One region of the Citrobacter amalonaticus genome, then DNA from elsewhere that is predicted to be linked to it. Evidence: predicted binding sites of a transcription regulator. Region 1 holds the regulator's gene; each other region holds the start of a gene.

Region 1 (3,181 bases):
GCAGGCGGGAAATTTTGCGCCGGGAAAGCATCCAGCGTGCCAATATAAATGTCACGCACGGCGTCACTTTTGCTGGCACCCACGGTAGTCAGGTGGCCGGTGGCGATAATCGGCAGGGCGAGATCGCCACGCAACGCGCAGGCGGCCTCGTATTGCTGCTGGTAATAGTCGGTGATGGCACCCAGTAAATGCTGTTGTTTTTCCTGGCCAGAGAGTCCCGCCTGGCTGCTGATAATGTCGCGTGGGCGTAAAAATGGCACCGGGCACAGCACCGCGCCGGGCTGACCATCGCGACGATGCAGGATCTGCGGCGCGTGACCGGCGCTGGCCACAACCGTGGTATTGAGAAACGCCAGAATCTCACGGGATTCATTCAGCGTGGCGACGGAATCATGATTTCCCGCTAATACCACCAGATGACAGCCCGTTTGCTGTAGGTTGACCACAAAACGGTTATAGAGCTCGCGGGCATAGCTTGGCGGTGAGCCGGTATCGAAGATATCGCCTGCCACGATGATCGCGTCCACCTGTTGCTCAACCGCTGTTTCCAGCAGCCAGTCAAGAAAGGCCTGATGTTCAGCGGCACGGCTTTTGCTGTAGAAATTTTGTCCCAGATGCCAGTCAGAGGTGTGAAGGATGCGCATAACGGTTCCATGGCAAAAAAGCATAAAGGGGATTATAACCATTCGGGGGCTGTAATATCTCGTTTCTCGGGTGTCATAAATCAACAACCTAAGGTTAACGTCAGCACGCATTTTCATAAATCTGTCATAAAACTGACGCATAATGGCGCCGCATTAAGACAGATGATGATAAGCAACTTATATAACAGGGCAAATCATGGCGAGACGTATTCTGGTCGTAGAAGATGAAGCTCCAATTCGCGAAATGGTCTGTTTCGTGCTTGAGCAAAATGGCTTTCAGCCCGTTGAAGCTGAAGATTATGACAGTGCGGTGAACCAGCTTAATGAACCCTGGCCGGATTTGATCCTCCTTGACTGGATGTTGCCTGGTGGTTCTGGTCTACAGTTTATTAAACACCTCAAGCGTGAAGCGATGACCCGGGATATTCCGGTCATGATGTTGACCGCCAGAGGGGAAGAAGAGGATCGCGTACGCGGCCTGGAAACCGGCGCGGACGACTACATTACCAAACCGTTCTCGCCGAAAGAGCTGGTTGCCCGCATCAAAGCGGTGATGCGTAGGATTTCGCCGATGGCGGTGGAAGAGGTCATTGAGATGCAGGGGCTAAGCCTGGATCCCACCTCGCACCGCGTGATGACCGGCGAAAACCCGCTCGATATGGGGCCGACGGAATTTAAACTCCTGCATTTCTTTATGACGCATCCCGAGCGGGTTTACAGCCGTGAGCAACTGCTGAATCACGTCTGGGGCACCAACGTCTACGTTGAGGATCGCACGGTTGATGTGCATATTCGCCGTCTGCGTAAGGCGCTGGAAGCCAGCGGCCACGATCGGATGGTGCAGACGGTTCGCGGGACAGGGTATCGTTTTTCGACCCGTTTTTGAAAGGCAAGAACAAGAGCCTGGCTCTGAAGGGAGAGTGACCCGTGCTGGAACGGCTGTCATGGAAAAGGTTGGTGCTGGAGCTGATACTTTGCTGTATCCCGACCTTGATCCTAAGTGCATTTTTGGGTTACCTGCCGTGGTTTTTACTGGCATCGGTAACAGGACTGCTTATCTGGCATTTCTGGAATTTATTACGCCTCTCATGGTGGCTGTGGGTCGACAGAAGCATGACGCCGCCGCCGGGACGAGGCAGTTGGGAACCGCTGCTGTATGGGTTGCATCAGATGCAACTGCGCAATAAAAAGCGTCGTCGTGAGCTGGGCAATCTGATTAAACGCTTTCGCAGCGGGGCGGAGTCGCTGCCCGATGCGGTGGTGTTGACCACCGAAGAGGGGGGGATCTTCTGGTGTAACGGTCTGGCGCAACAGGTGCTGGGCTTACGCTGGCCGGACGATAGCGGACAGAACATCCTGAACCTGCTGCGTTATCCGGAGTTTACGCAGTACCTCAAGTTGCGGGATTTCAGCCGACCGTTAAATCTGGTGCTTAATACCGGCCGACACCTGGAAATCCGCGTCATGCCGTATACCGATAAGCAACTGCTGATGGTGGCGCGCGACATGACCCAGATGCACCAGCTCGAAGGCGCGAGACGCAATTTCTTCGCCAACGTGAGCCACGAACTGCGTACCCCGCTCACGGTGTTGCAGGGCTATCTTGAAATGATGCACGAGCAAACGCTGGAAGGGGCAACGCGCGAAAAAGCGCTGTTAACGATGCGCGACCAGACCTCGCGCATGGAAGGACTGGTGAAACAGTTGCTCACGCTGTCGAAAATCGAAGCCGCCCCGACGCTTCTGCTCAATGAGCAGGTCGATGTCCCTATGATGCTGCGGATGGTTGAACGCGAGGCGCAGACGCTCAGTCAGCAGAAGCACACGTTCAGTTTTGAGGTGGATAACCAGCTGAAAGTACTGGGGAATGAAGAGCAACTGCGTAGCGCGATGTCCAACCTGGTGTATAACGCGGTGAACCATACCCCAGCGGGAACCCATATCACCGTCCGCTGGTATGCGGCGCCGCACGGCGCGGAGTTTAGCGTGGAGGATAACGGACCGGGCATTGCGCCGGAACATATCCCACGGTTAACAGAGCGATTTTATCGGGTGGATAAAGCGCGATCGCGGCAAACGGGCGGCAGTGGACTGGGACTGGCTATCGTTAAACACGCGCTGAATCATCACGAAAGTCGCCTGATGATCGACAGTCAACCGGGTAAAGGGACGCGCTTTAGTTTTGTGCTGCCGGAACGATTAATTGCCAAAAAAAGTGCTTAAAGTGCAATCGTAAGGTTTTCTTTCCATAAGCCAGCTAATGCTGGCTTATTTTCTTTGCGGCTAAGATAACTCTGCTGAATTTATCAACGTCTGGTTGTTTTTTGTTCGCATGATAAGCCATGACTTTTTCTTTAGTATGGTGTTTTACACTAGTGTGAGATTTGATATCGCTATAATCTTCCGGTTTTTGGATCCCTCCTTGCTTTAAAACGTTATAAGCGTTTAAATTGCGCCCCAGATGCTGTCAGACTGACTGTATTCAGGCGGTAAATCGAAAAACTATTCTTTGCTTTCCTGGTTATGGGATATATCCC
Region 2 (3,181 bases), 2.1 Mb from region 1:
TTCCCTTCCTGATGATGGAACCACGGCGCTTTGATCTCCGGATAGATACCGATGTTCTTGCCGGTGGAATGGTTCAGCCCCTGAATAAACTCGATCTCTTCGGCAAAGGTATGCACGCGGAAGTCCGATTTACCCATCGGGAAACGGCCAGGATAGGTTTGCACCTTCTTGCCATTTTCCAGATCAAACCCTTCGGTAAACTTCAGGGATTTGATTTCGTCCAGCGTAAAGTCGATGGCGTAGTAGCGACCGTCTTTGCGCGCACGATCCGGAAAACGCTCAGCAACATCCGTCACGCGATCCAGATAGTGATCATGCAGGACGACCAGTTGGTCGTCTTTGGTCATCACCAGATCCTGCTCCAGATAATCCGCCCCCTGCGCATAAGCCATCGCTTTCGCGGGCAGCGTATGCTCCGGCAGATAGCCACTCGCGCCACGGTGGGCAATCACGACTTTATCCGTGTTACTGGCGGCCAGGGCATGACTTCCCATTACCGCGCCCGCCATCATCAGCGTCAGACTCAGGTTTTTCAGTGCTGTCTTCATTCACTTAGCCCCCGTTGCGTTTCAGTTGCATCTCATCATGGTGGCGTTTCTCACCGATCATCACCACAATCAACAGAATCACCGCCAGGATGCTGCCGCCGATCATCACCATGAAGCCGCCGTCCCAGCCGAAGAAGTCCACGGTGTAGCCGACGATGGCGCTGGCCGCCACGGAACCGCCGAGGTAGCCAAACAGGCCGGTAAAGCCCGCTGCCGTCCCTGCGGCTTTTTTCGGTGCCAGTTCCAGCGCATGCAGACCAATCAGCATCACCGGACCGTAAATCAGGAAGCCGATCACAATCATACAAATCATATCGACGGTCGGGTTACCAGCCGGGTTCATCCAGTAAACGATGGTGGCAATTGTCACCAGCGTCATAAAGAACACGCCGGTCGCGCCACGGTTGCCACGGAACACTTTGTCCGACATCCAGCCGCACAGCAGCGTCCCCGGGATCCCCGCATATTCATAGAGGAAATAGGCCCAGGAGGACTTATCCAGCGCAAAGTGCTTCACTTCTTTCAGATAGGTCGGAGACCAGTCGAGGATGCCATAGCGCAGCAGATAAACGAACACGTTCGCAATAGCGATGTACCACAGCAATTTGTTCGGCAGGATGTATTGCATGAAGATCTGCTTCGCCGTCAGTTCTTCTTCCGCTTTTTCGTTGTAGTCATCCGGGTAGTCGTTTTTGTACTCTTCGATTGGCGGCAGACCACAGGATTGCGGGGTATCACGCATCAGCGCGAAAGCGAAAATCGCCACCAGAATGGCGCCGAACGCTGGCATATACAGCGCCGCTTTCCAGTCGTTAAACCAGGCCATCCCGAGCAGGAACAACAGCGGAGGGATCCCGCCACCGACGTTATGCGCGCAGTTCCAGACGGATACGATCCCGCCACGTTCTTTCTGCGACCACCAGTGCACCATGGTACGTCCGCACGGCGGCCACCCCATTCCCTGGAACCATCCACAAAGGAACAGCAGCACAAACATCACGGCGATGCTCGATGTCGCCCACGGCACAAAGCCCATGAACAGCATCACCGCCGCCGCCAGAATCAGACCTGCCGGCAGGAAAACGCGCGGATTCGAGCGATCCGAAACCGACCCCATGATGAATTTCGAAAACCCGTAGGCAATAGAGATCCCCGACAGCGCAAAGCCTAAATCACCTCGGGAAAACCCCTGCTCAACCAGATACGGCATCGCCAGAGCAAAGTTCTTGCGCACCAGATAGTACGCGGCATAGCCAAAGAATATCCCCAAAAATATTTGCCAGCGAAGCCGACGGTATGTCGGATCGATCTCCGCTGCAGGCAAGCGAGCTTTATGCGCCGCTGGTTTAAAAATACTCAACATAATGTAGCCTCCGTGGCCCGTCTTTTATAAGTAGTAAACACCGCAGGTGGTACACGCAACCCCGCTGCTTCCAGTGTGGTCGCGATGTTATGCAAAGATACATGTCGGGAATGTGAATTACAGCACATATTGTTACAGATTTATGACAAATGTTCAGAAAGGCGCACGAAATCACGTTTCATTTTCGAATTATGAGCGAATATGCGCGAAATCAAACAAACCATGCTTTTTATGTGGCTAAATGATAAAAAACGAACTGTGAGGGAAAACAATGAAAACTCGCGACTCGCAAACAAGTGACGTGATTATCATTGGGGGCGGTGCCACAGGCGCAGGGATTGCCCGTGACTGCGCGCTGCGCGGTCTGCGTGTCATCTTAGTCGAACGTCACGATATTGCGACCGGTGCGACCGGCCGTAACCACGGACTGCTGCACAGCGGCGCGCGTTATGCCGTGACTGACGCGGAATCTGCCCGTGAATGCATCAGCGAAAACCAAATTCTGAAACGTATCGCCCGCCACTGCGTTGAGCCGACGGACGGTCTGTTTATTACCCTGCCCGAGGATGAGCTTTCTTTTCAGGCCACTTTTATCCGTGCCTGCGAAGAAGCAGGCATTCGGGCAGAAGCGATCGATCCGCAACAGGCGCGGATTATCGAACCGTCGGTGAATCCACAACTGATCGGCGCGGTCAAAGTGCCGGACGGAACGGTCGATCCGTTCCGCCTGACTGCAGCCAACATGCTCGATGCGAAAGAGCACGGCGCCATTATCCTGACCGCCCACGAAGTGACCGGGTTGATCCGTGAAGGCGCGACCGTCAGCGGCGTCCATGTGCGCAACCATCTCAATGGTGAAACGCAAACGCTGCATGCGCCGGTGGTGGTTAACGCCGCCGGGATCTGGGGACAGCGGATCGCGGAATACGCCGATTTGAGTATCCGCATGTTCCCGGCGAAAGGGTCGCTGCTCATTATGGACCATCGCATCAACCAGCACGTGATTAACCGCTGCCGCAAGCCTTCCGACGCCGATATTCTGGTACCCGGCGATACCATTTCGCTGATTGGCACCACCTCAACCCACATTGATTACAATGATATCGACAGCAACCGCGTCACCGCCGATGAGGTCGATATTCTGCTGCATGAAGGTGAAAAGCTGGCGCCAATCATGGCGAAAACGCGCATTCTGCGCGCCTACTCCGGGGTGCGTCCACTGGTGGCAAGCGATGACGATCCCAGCGGTCGTAACGTCAGTCGCGGCATT
Region 3 (3,181 bases), 1.2 Mb from region 1:
ACCCTGTCTCAGTCGGGCGAAACGGCGGATACGCTGGCAGGTCTGCGTTTGTCGAAAGAGCTGGGCTATCTGGGCTCACTCGCCATCTGTAACGTTCCGGGGTCTTCTCTGGTGCGTGAATCGGATCTGGCGATGATGACCAATGCCGGCACGGAAATCGGCGTGGCGTCGACGAAAGCGTTTACCACTCAGTTAACCGTTCTGCTGATGCTGGTGGCGAAACTGGCGCGTCTGAAAGGTCTGGACGCATCCATTGAGCATGACATCGTTCATGGCCTGCAGGCGCTGCCGAGCCGTATCGAGCAAATGCTCTCTCAGGACAAACGCATTGAAGCGTTGGCTGAAGATTTCTCTGACAAACACCATGCCCTGTTCCTGGGCCGTGGCGATCAGTATCCGATCGCTCTCGAAGGCGCGTTGAAGCTGAAAGAGATCTCCTACATCCATGCTGAAGCTTATGCGGCAGGTGAGCTGAAACACGGTCCGCTGGCGCTGATTGATGCCGATATGCCGGTTATCGTTGTTGCGCCAAACAACGAACTGTTGGAAAAACTGAAGTCCAACATTGAAGAAGTACGCGCCCGTGGCGGTCAGCTGTATGTCTTCGCCGATCAGGACGCTGGTTTTGCCAGCAGCGACAATATGCACATCATTGAGATGCCGCATGTGGAAGAGGTGATTGCACCGATCTTCTATACCGTGCCGCTGCAACTGCTGGCTTATCACGTGGCGCTGATTAAAGGCACCGACGTGGATCAGCCGCGTAACCTGGCAAAATCGGTTACCGTCGAGTAAAACGCTCATGCCCTGCGAAAGCGGGGCATTTTTTTCACCCCTGCGCTGTTTTTAATCAATTCTCTCGCCGTTTTAATGTGACAAATCGTCATCTTCAGCTACTTTTTTCAGTGTCACAAAAAGAAAATTTTCCTGAAAAGCTGTTGTCATATATTAAGTTAACTTAATGATAAACAGGAAAAAAATGGTTCTGATTTAACGGAAATTTTCATTGTCATAAAACTGTCATATTTCGTACATTTAACTGTCACCTGTTTGTCCTATTTTGCTCATCGTAGCCACTTAACAATGATTTACGAAAATCTTGCAGGAGACATTATGAAAGTTATGCGTACCACTGTCGCAACTGTTGTCGCCGCGACCTTATCTATGAGCGCTTTCTCTGCATTAGCAGCAGCAAGTCTGACAGGTGCAGGTGCAACTTTTCCTGCGCCGGTGTATGCCAAATGGGCTGATACTTATCAGAAAGAGACCGGTAGTAAAGTTAACTACCAGGGTATCGGCTCCTCCGGTGGTGTTAAACAAATTACAGCGAATACCGTTGATTTCGGTGCCTCTGATGCGCCGCTGTCTGACGAAAAACTGAATCAGGAAGGTTTGTTCCAGTTCCCGACCGTGATTGGCGGCGTGGTACTGGCGGTGAACATCCCAGGTCTGAAGTCTGGCGAACTGGTGCTGGATGGTAAAACGCTGGGTGACATCTACCTGGGTAAAATCAAGAAGTGGGATGATGAAGCCATCACCAAACTGAACCCAGGCGTGAAACTGCCTTCTCAGAATATCGCCGTTGTGCGTCGTGCTGATGGTTCTGGTACCTCCTTCGTCTTCACCAGCTATCTGGCGAAAGTGAACGAAGAGTGGAAAACCAAAGTGGGCGCTGGCTCTACCGTTAACTGGCCAACCGGTCTGGGCGGTAAAGGTAACGACGGTATCGCCGCATTCGTACAGCGTCTGCCGGGTTCCATCGGCTACGTTGAATATGCTTACGCTAAGCAGAACAACCTGGCCTACACCAAGCTGATTTCTGCTGACGGTAAACCGGTTAGTCCGACTGAAGAGAACTTCGCTAACGCCGCGAAAGGCGCTGACTGGAGTAAATCCTTCGCCCAGGATCTGACGAACCAGAAAGGTGATGATGCGTGGCCGATTACCTCCACCACCTTCATCCTGGTTCACAAAGAGCAGAAGAAACCTGAGCAGGGGGCTGAAGTGCTGAAATTCTTCGACTGGGCATACAAAAATGGCGGCAAACAGGCTAATGACCTGGATTACGCCAGTCTGCCGGACAGCGTGGTTGAGCAGATCCGTGCGGCATGGAAGACCAATGTGAAAGACAGCAGCGGTAAAGCGCTGTACTAAATACCCGTCATACTTCGAGCCGCAGCTGTGTTGGCTGCGTTTGTTCACCCCAGTCACATAGTGAATCTATGCTCCTGGGGATTCACAAGCTTGCCGCCTTGCTGCAACTCGAATTATTTAGGGTATGGCATTACGTTAGCCAGGAAGCGCGATAAAATGCGCGCTTCCTGGCCCAAACTTAAAGAGTGACTTATGGCTGCAACCAAGCCTGCTTTTAACCCACCGGGTAAAAAGGGTGACAAAATCTTCAGCGCGCTGGTAAAACTGGCTGCGCTGATTGTGCTATTGATGTTGGGTGGCATTATTGTCTCTCTGATCATCTCCTCCTGGCCCAGCATTGAGAAATTTGGTTTCTCCTTCCTGTGGACCAAAGACTGGGACGCGCCAAACGACATCTACGGAGCGCTGGTACCGATCTACGGTACGCTGGTCACCTCTTTTATCGCACTGCTGATCGCCGTTCCGGTGAGCTTCGGCATTGCCCTGTTTCTGACCGAACTCGCGCCTGGCTGGCTGCGTCGCCCGCTGGGGATCGCGATTGAACTGCTGGCGGCTATCCCGAGTATCGTCTACGGCATGTGGGGCCTGTTTATCTTTGCCCCGCTGTTTGCCACTTATTTCCAGGAACCGGTCGGGAATGTCCTTTCCAACATTCCGTTTGTTGGCGCACTGTTCTCCGGCCCGGCGTTTGGTATCGGTATTCTGGCGGCAGGCGTGATCCTCGCCATCATGATCATCCCTTACATTGCAGCCGTAATGCGTGATGTATTTGAACAGACGCCGGTGATGATGAAAGAGTCTGCCTACGGTATCGGCTGCACCACCTGGGAAGTGATCTGGCGCATCGTGTTGCCGTTCACCAAAAATGGGGTGATTGGCGGCATCATGCTGGGTCTGGGACGTGCACTGGGTGAAACGATGGCGGTGACCTTCATCATCGGCAACACCTACCAGCTCGACAGCGCATCGCTGTATATGCCGGGTAACAGCATCACCTCGGCGCTGGCGAATGAATTTGCAGAAGCGG
Region 4 (3,181 bases), 1.7 Mb from region 1:
AGCGATTTTTTAAGAATCATTTACTTGTATCAATGAGCGTAAGCGCTAAGCTCAGTCTAACTTATAGAAGAAAAGAGGTCATAATGCGTTTGATTATTCGCGCTATCGTGTTGTTTGCGCTTGTATGGATTGGATTATTACTCAGTGGGTATGGTGTGCTGATAGGCAGCCAGGAGAATGCCGCCGGGCTGGGGTTGCAATGCAAGTATCTTACCGCGCGAGGAACCGCCACCGCGCAATATGTTCATACCGATAGCGGTATCATCGGATTAACGGATTGTCCGATATTGCGTAAGAGTACCGTGGTCGTCGATAACGGTTAATATCCCGTCGTCATGATCCGTGCCTTGCGTATTGCTGAAGCAGAATGTCACAGGATTAAAGCGGCCGGCGAAAAAGCCGGCCGTTTCTTTATATCGACTGCATGACATCATCAGAACGGATAATCGTTGTAGCCCATCTGTTCAGAGATTTTACGCGCCGCGGTATGCAGCATCGAAACGTAGTCGTGCAGGTTTTCTTCGGAAAAACGCAGCGTTGGGAAGGAGATACTCAGACCCGCAATCACCACACCGAAACGATCGAATACCGGTACGCCAATGCAGCGTAAACCTTCTTCTTGTTCTTCGTTATCTTCGCCATAACCCTGTTCGCGGACTTTATCCAGCACCGGCAGCAATGCTTCCGTGGTGGTGATAGTGCGCCCGGTACTACGTTTATACTCAATGCCGTCCAGAATCTGCTTCACTTCGTCACGATCGCGCCAGGCCAGCAGCACTTTACCAATCGCGGTGCTGTAAAGCGGATTGCGGCGACCCACACGCGAATACATGCGCAGGTTGTACATCGAATCAATCTTATGAATGTAGACGATGCTGTCTTCGTCCAGCGCGCCAAGGTGCACCGTCTCTTTCGTCAGGCGAGAGAGTTCGCGCATCTGGATGTCCGCACTGCGGATAAGGTCAACATTCTGTAGCGCGCGAGCGCCAAGTTCAAACAGCTTCAGCGTCAGAGAATACTTCTCGGATTCACCTTCCTGTGACACATATCCCAGTGTTTTCATGGTCTGTAAAAAGCGATAAACGGTGCTTTTTGACATCATGACGCGTTGTGATAACTCGGTAATCCCTATTTCGCGCTCTTCACCCAGCGCCTGCAGAATGCCAAAGACTTTCAGCACGGAAGATACAGAATCAGGCTGTTTATCCAGATCTGCGTTAGCCATTTATCACCTCATTACGAGTGTTTTATAAAAATCAGAACGATTTTTTATTATAATTTCATGGCCAGGCGCCCGCAATCCATCTTTGCTTACTTCGTTACAAATCTGCGATATAAAGCCGGAATATCAATGCTAAAATCACTACCCTGATCATATTCTTCGCAGAAACTATCAATCACATGAATAAATCCCAGGCCGACGGCCTGCCGCTTCCGCAGCGATATGGTGCTATTTTAACCATCGTTATTGGTATTTCGATGGCCGTGCTGGACGGCGCCATTGCCAATGTGGCGCTCCCCACCATAGCCACTGACTTACACGCCTCCGCCGCCAGCTCAATATGGGTCGTCAACGCCTATCAGATCGCCATTGTCGTCTCGTTACTGTCGCTGTCATTTCTGGGCGATATGTTTGGCTATCGACGCATCTATAAATGCGGACTGGTGTTTTTTCTGCTGGCCTCATTGTTTTGCGCACTCGCGGACTCGCTACAAATGTTGACGATGGCGCGTGTCGTTCAGGGGTTCGGCGGCGCGGCGCTAATGAGCGTCAACACGGCGTTGATTCGTCTGATTTATCCTCAGCGCCATCTGGGTCGCGGGATGGGCATTAACTCCTTTATCGTCGCCGTCTCCGCGGCCGCAGGTCCAACCATCGCGGCCGCCATCCTCTCAATTGCCTCCTGGAAATGGCTGTTTCTGATCAATGTGCCGTTAGGGATTATTGCATTGATTCTGGCAATGCGCTTTCTGCCGCCTAATGGCTCACGCAGCAATAAAGCGCGTTTTGACATCCCCAGCGCCGTGATGAATGCGCTGACGTTTGGTCTGTTGATCACCGCACTGAGTGGTTTTGCACAGGGGCAGCCTCTGACGCTGATCGGTGCCGAAGTGGCGGCGATGATGGTGGTTGGCTATTTCTTTATCCGCCGTCAGCTTTCATTACCGGTGCCGTTATTGCCGGTCGACCTGCTGCGTATTCCTCTTTTTTCACTGTCGATAGGTACCTCAATCTGCTCTTTTTGCGCGCAGATGCTGGCGATGGTCTCTCTGCCCTTCTATCTGCAAACGGTACTGGGACGCAGTGAAGTGGAAACCGGTTTGCTGCTTACCCCCTGGCCGCTGGCAACAATGGTCATGGCGCCGCTGGCCGGGTATCTGATTGAACGCGTCCATGCCGGTTTGCTGGGCGCACTGGGCCTGCTGGTGATGGCAAGTGGCCTGTTTGCCCTGGTGTTACTTCCTGCCGTGCCGTCCGATCTGAATATCATCTGGCCGATGATTCTCTGCGGCGCCGGGTTTGGTTTATTTCAGTCGCCCAATAACCACACGATCATCACCTCAGCGCCTCGTGAACGCAGCGGCGGCGCCAGCGGCATGCTGGGAACCGCCCGTCTGTTGGGACAAAGTTCAGGCGCGGCGCTGGTCGCGCTGCTGTTGAACCAGTTCGGGGATAACGGCACGCATGTTTCTCTGCTGATGGCAGGGATTCTGGCGACCATTGCAGCGGTGGTGAGCGGTCTGCGCATCACACAGCCCCGGGCGCAGGCGTAAAAAAAGCGCGTCCATGGACGCGCTTTCTCTTCTTTCCGACAGGCTTACTTCAGGTATTCCCCACTGCGCAGCGCTTCGATACGTTTATCCAGCGGCGGGTGAGTCATAAACAGTTCGCTCAGCGATTTACCTTTACCATTGATGCAGAAGGCCATCATGCTGGATGCTTCTTGCGGTTCGTAGCTGGTTTTCAGACGCTGCAGCGCGGCAATCATCTTTTCACGACCGACCAGTTTAGCGGACCCCGCATCGGCGTGGAATTCACGGTGACGAGAGAACCACATGGTAATGATGCTCGCCAGAATACCGAAGACCAGTTCCAGTACCATTGCGACCGCAAAGTAGATCATTGGGTTGCCATTGCTGCCTTCGCCTTCATCACGGTTACCACCGAGAAAACCGGCGG

The links. The regulator PhoB, encoded in region 1, activates phosphate uptake and scavenging genes when phosphate is short. The targets are predictions, from matches to a motif close to CTGTCATAAAACTGNCNNAT.
Region 2: the regulator PhoB is predicted to act here: its motif matches at 2,041-2,060, upstream of glpT (glycerol-3-phosphate transporter).
Region 3: the regulator PhoB is predicted to act here: its motif matches at 1,007-1,026, upstream of pstS (phosphate ABC transporter substrate-binding protein PstS).
Region 4: the regulator PhoB is predicted to act here: its motif matches at 1,317-1,336, upstream of kdgR (DNA-binding transcriptional regulator KdgR).

The regions. Positions count from the first base shown of each region.
Region 1 covers NZ_CP014015.2:3,080,616-3,083,796, forward strand. The annotation lists gene sbcD (exonuclease subunit SbcD) at 1-644, opposite strand, end outside; gene phoB (phosphate response regulator transcription factor PhoB) at 841-1,530, shown strand; gene phoR (phosphate regulon sensor histidine kinase PhoR) at 1,572-2,867, shown strand.
Region 2 covers NZ_CP014015.2:283,782-286,962, forward strand. The annotation lists gene glpQ (glycerophosphodiester phosphodiesterase) at 1-548, opposite strand, end outside; gene glpT (glycerol-3-phosphate transporter) at 553-1,911, opposite strand; gene glpA (anaerobic glycerol-3-phosphate dehydrogenase subunit A) at 2,183-3,181, shown strand, end outside.
Region 3 covers NZ_CP014015.2:1,851,043-1,854,223, forward strand. The annotation lists gene glmS (glutamine--fructose-6-phosphate transaminase (isomerizing)) at 1-795, shown strand, start outside; gene pstS (phosphate ABC transporter substrate-binding protein PstS) at 1,114-2,154, shown strand; gene pstC (phosphate ABC transporter permease PstC) at 2,347-3,181, shown strand, end outside.
Region 4 covers NZ_CP014015.2:4,756,606-4,759,786, forward strand. The annotation lists gene AL479_RS22965 (YobH family protein) at 84-323, shown strand; gene kdgR (DNA-binding transcriptional regulator KdgR) at 434-1,225, opposite strand; gene AL479_RS22975 (MFS transporter) at 1,402-2,775, shown strand; gene htpX (protease HtpX) at 2,820-3,181, opposite strand, start outside.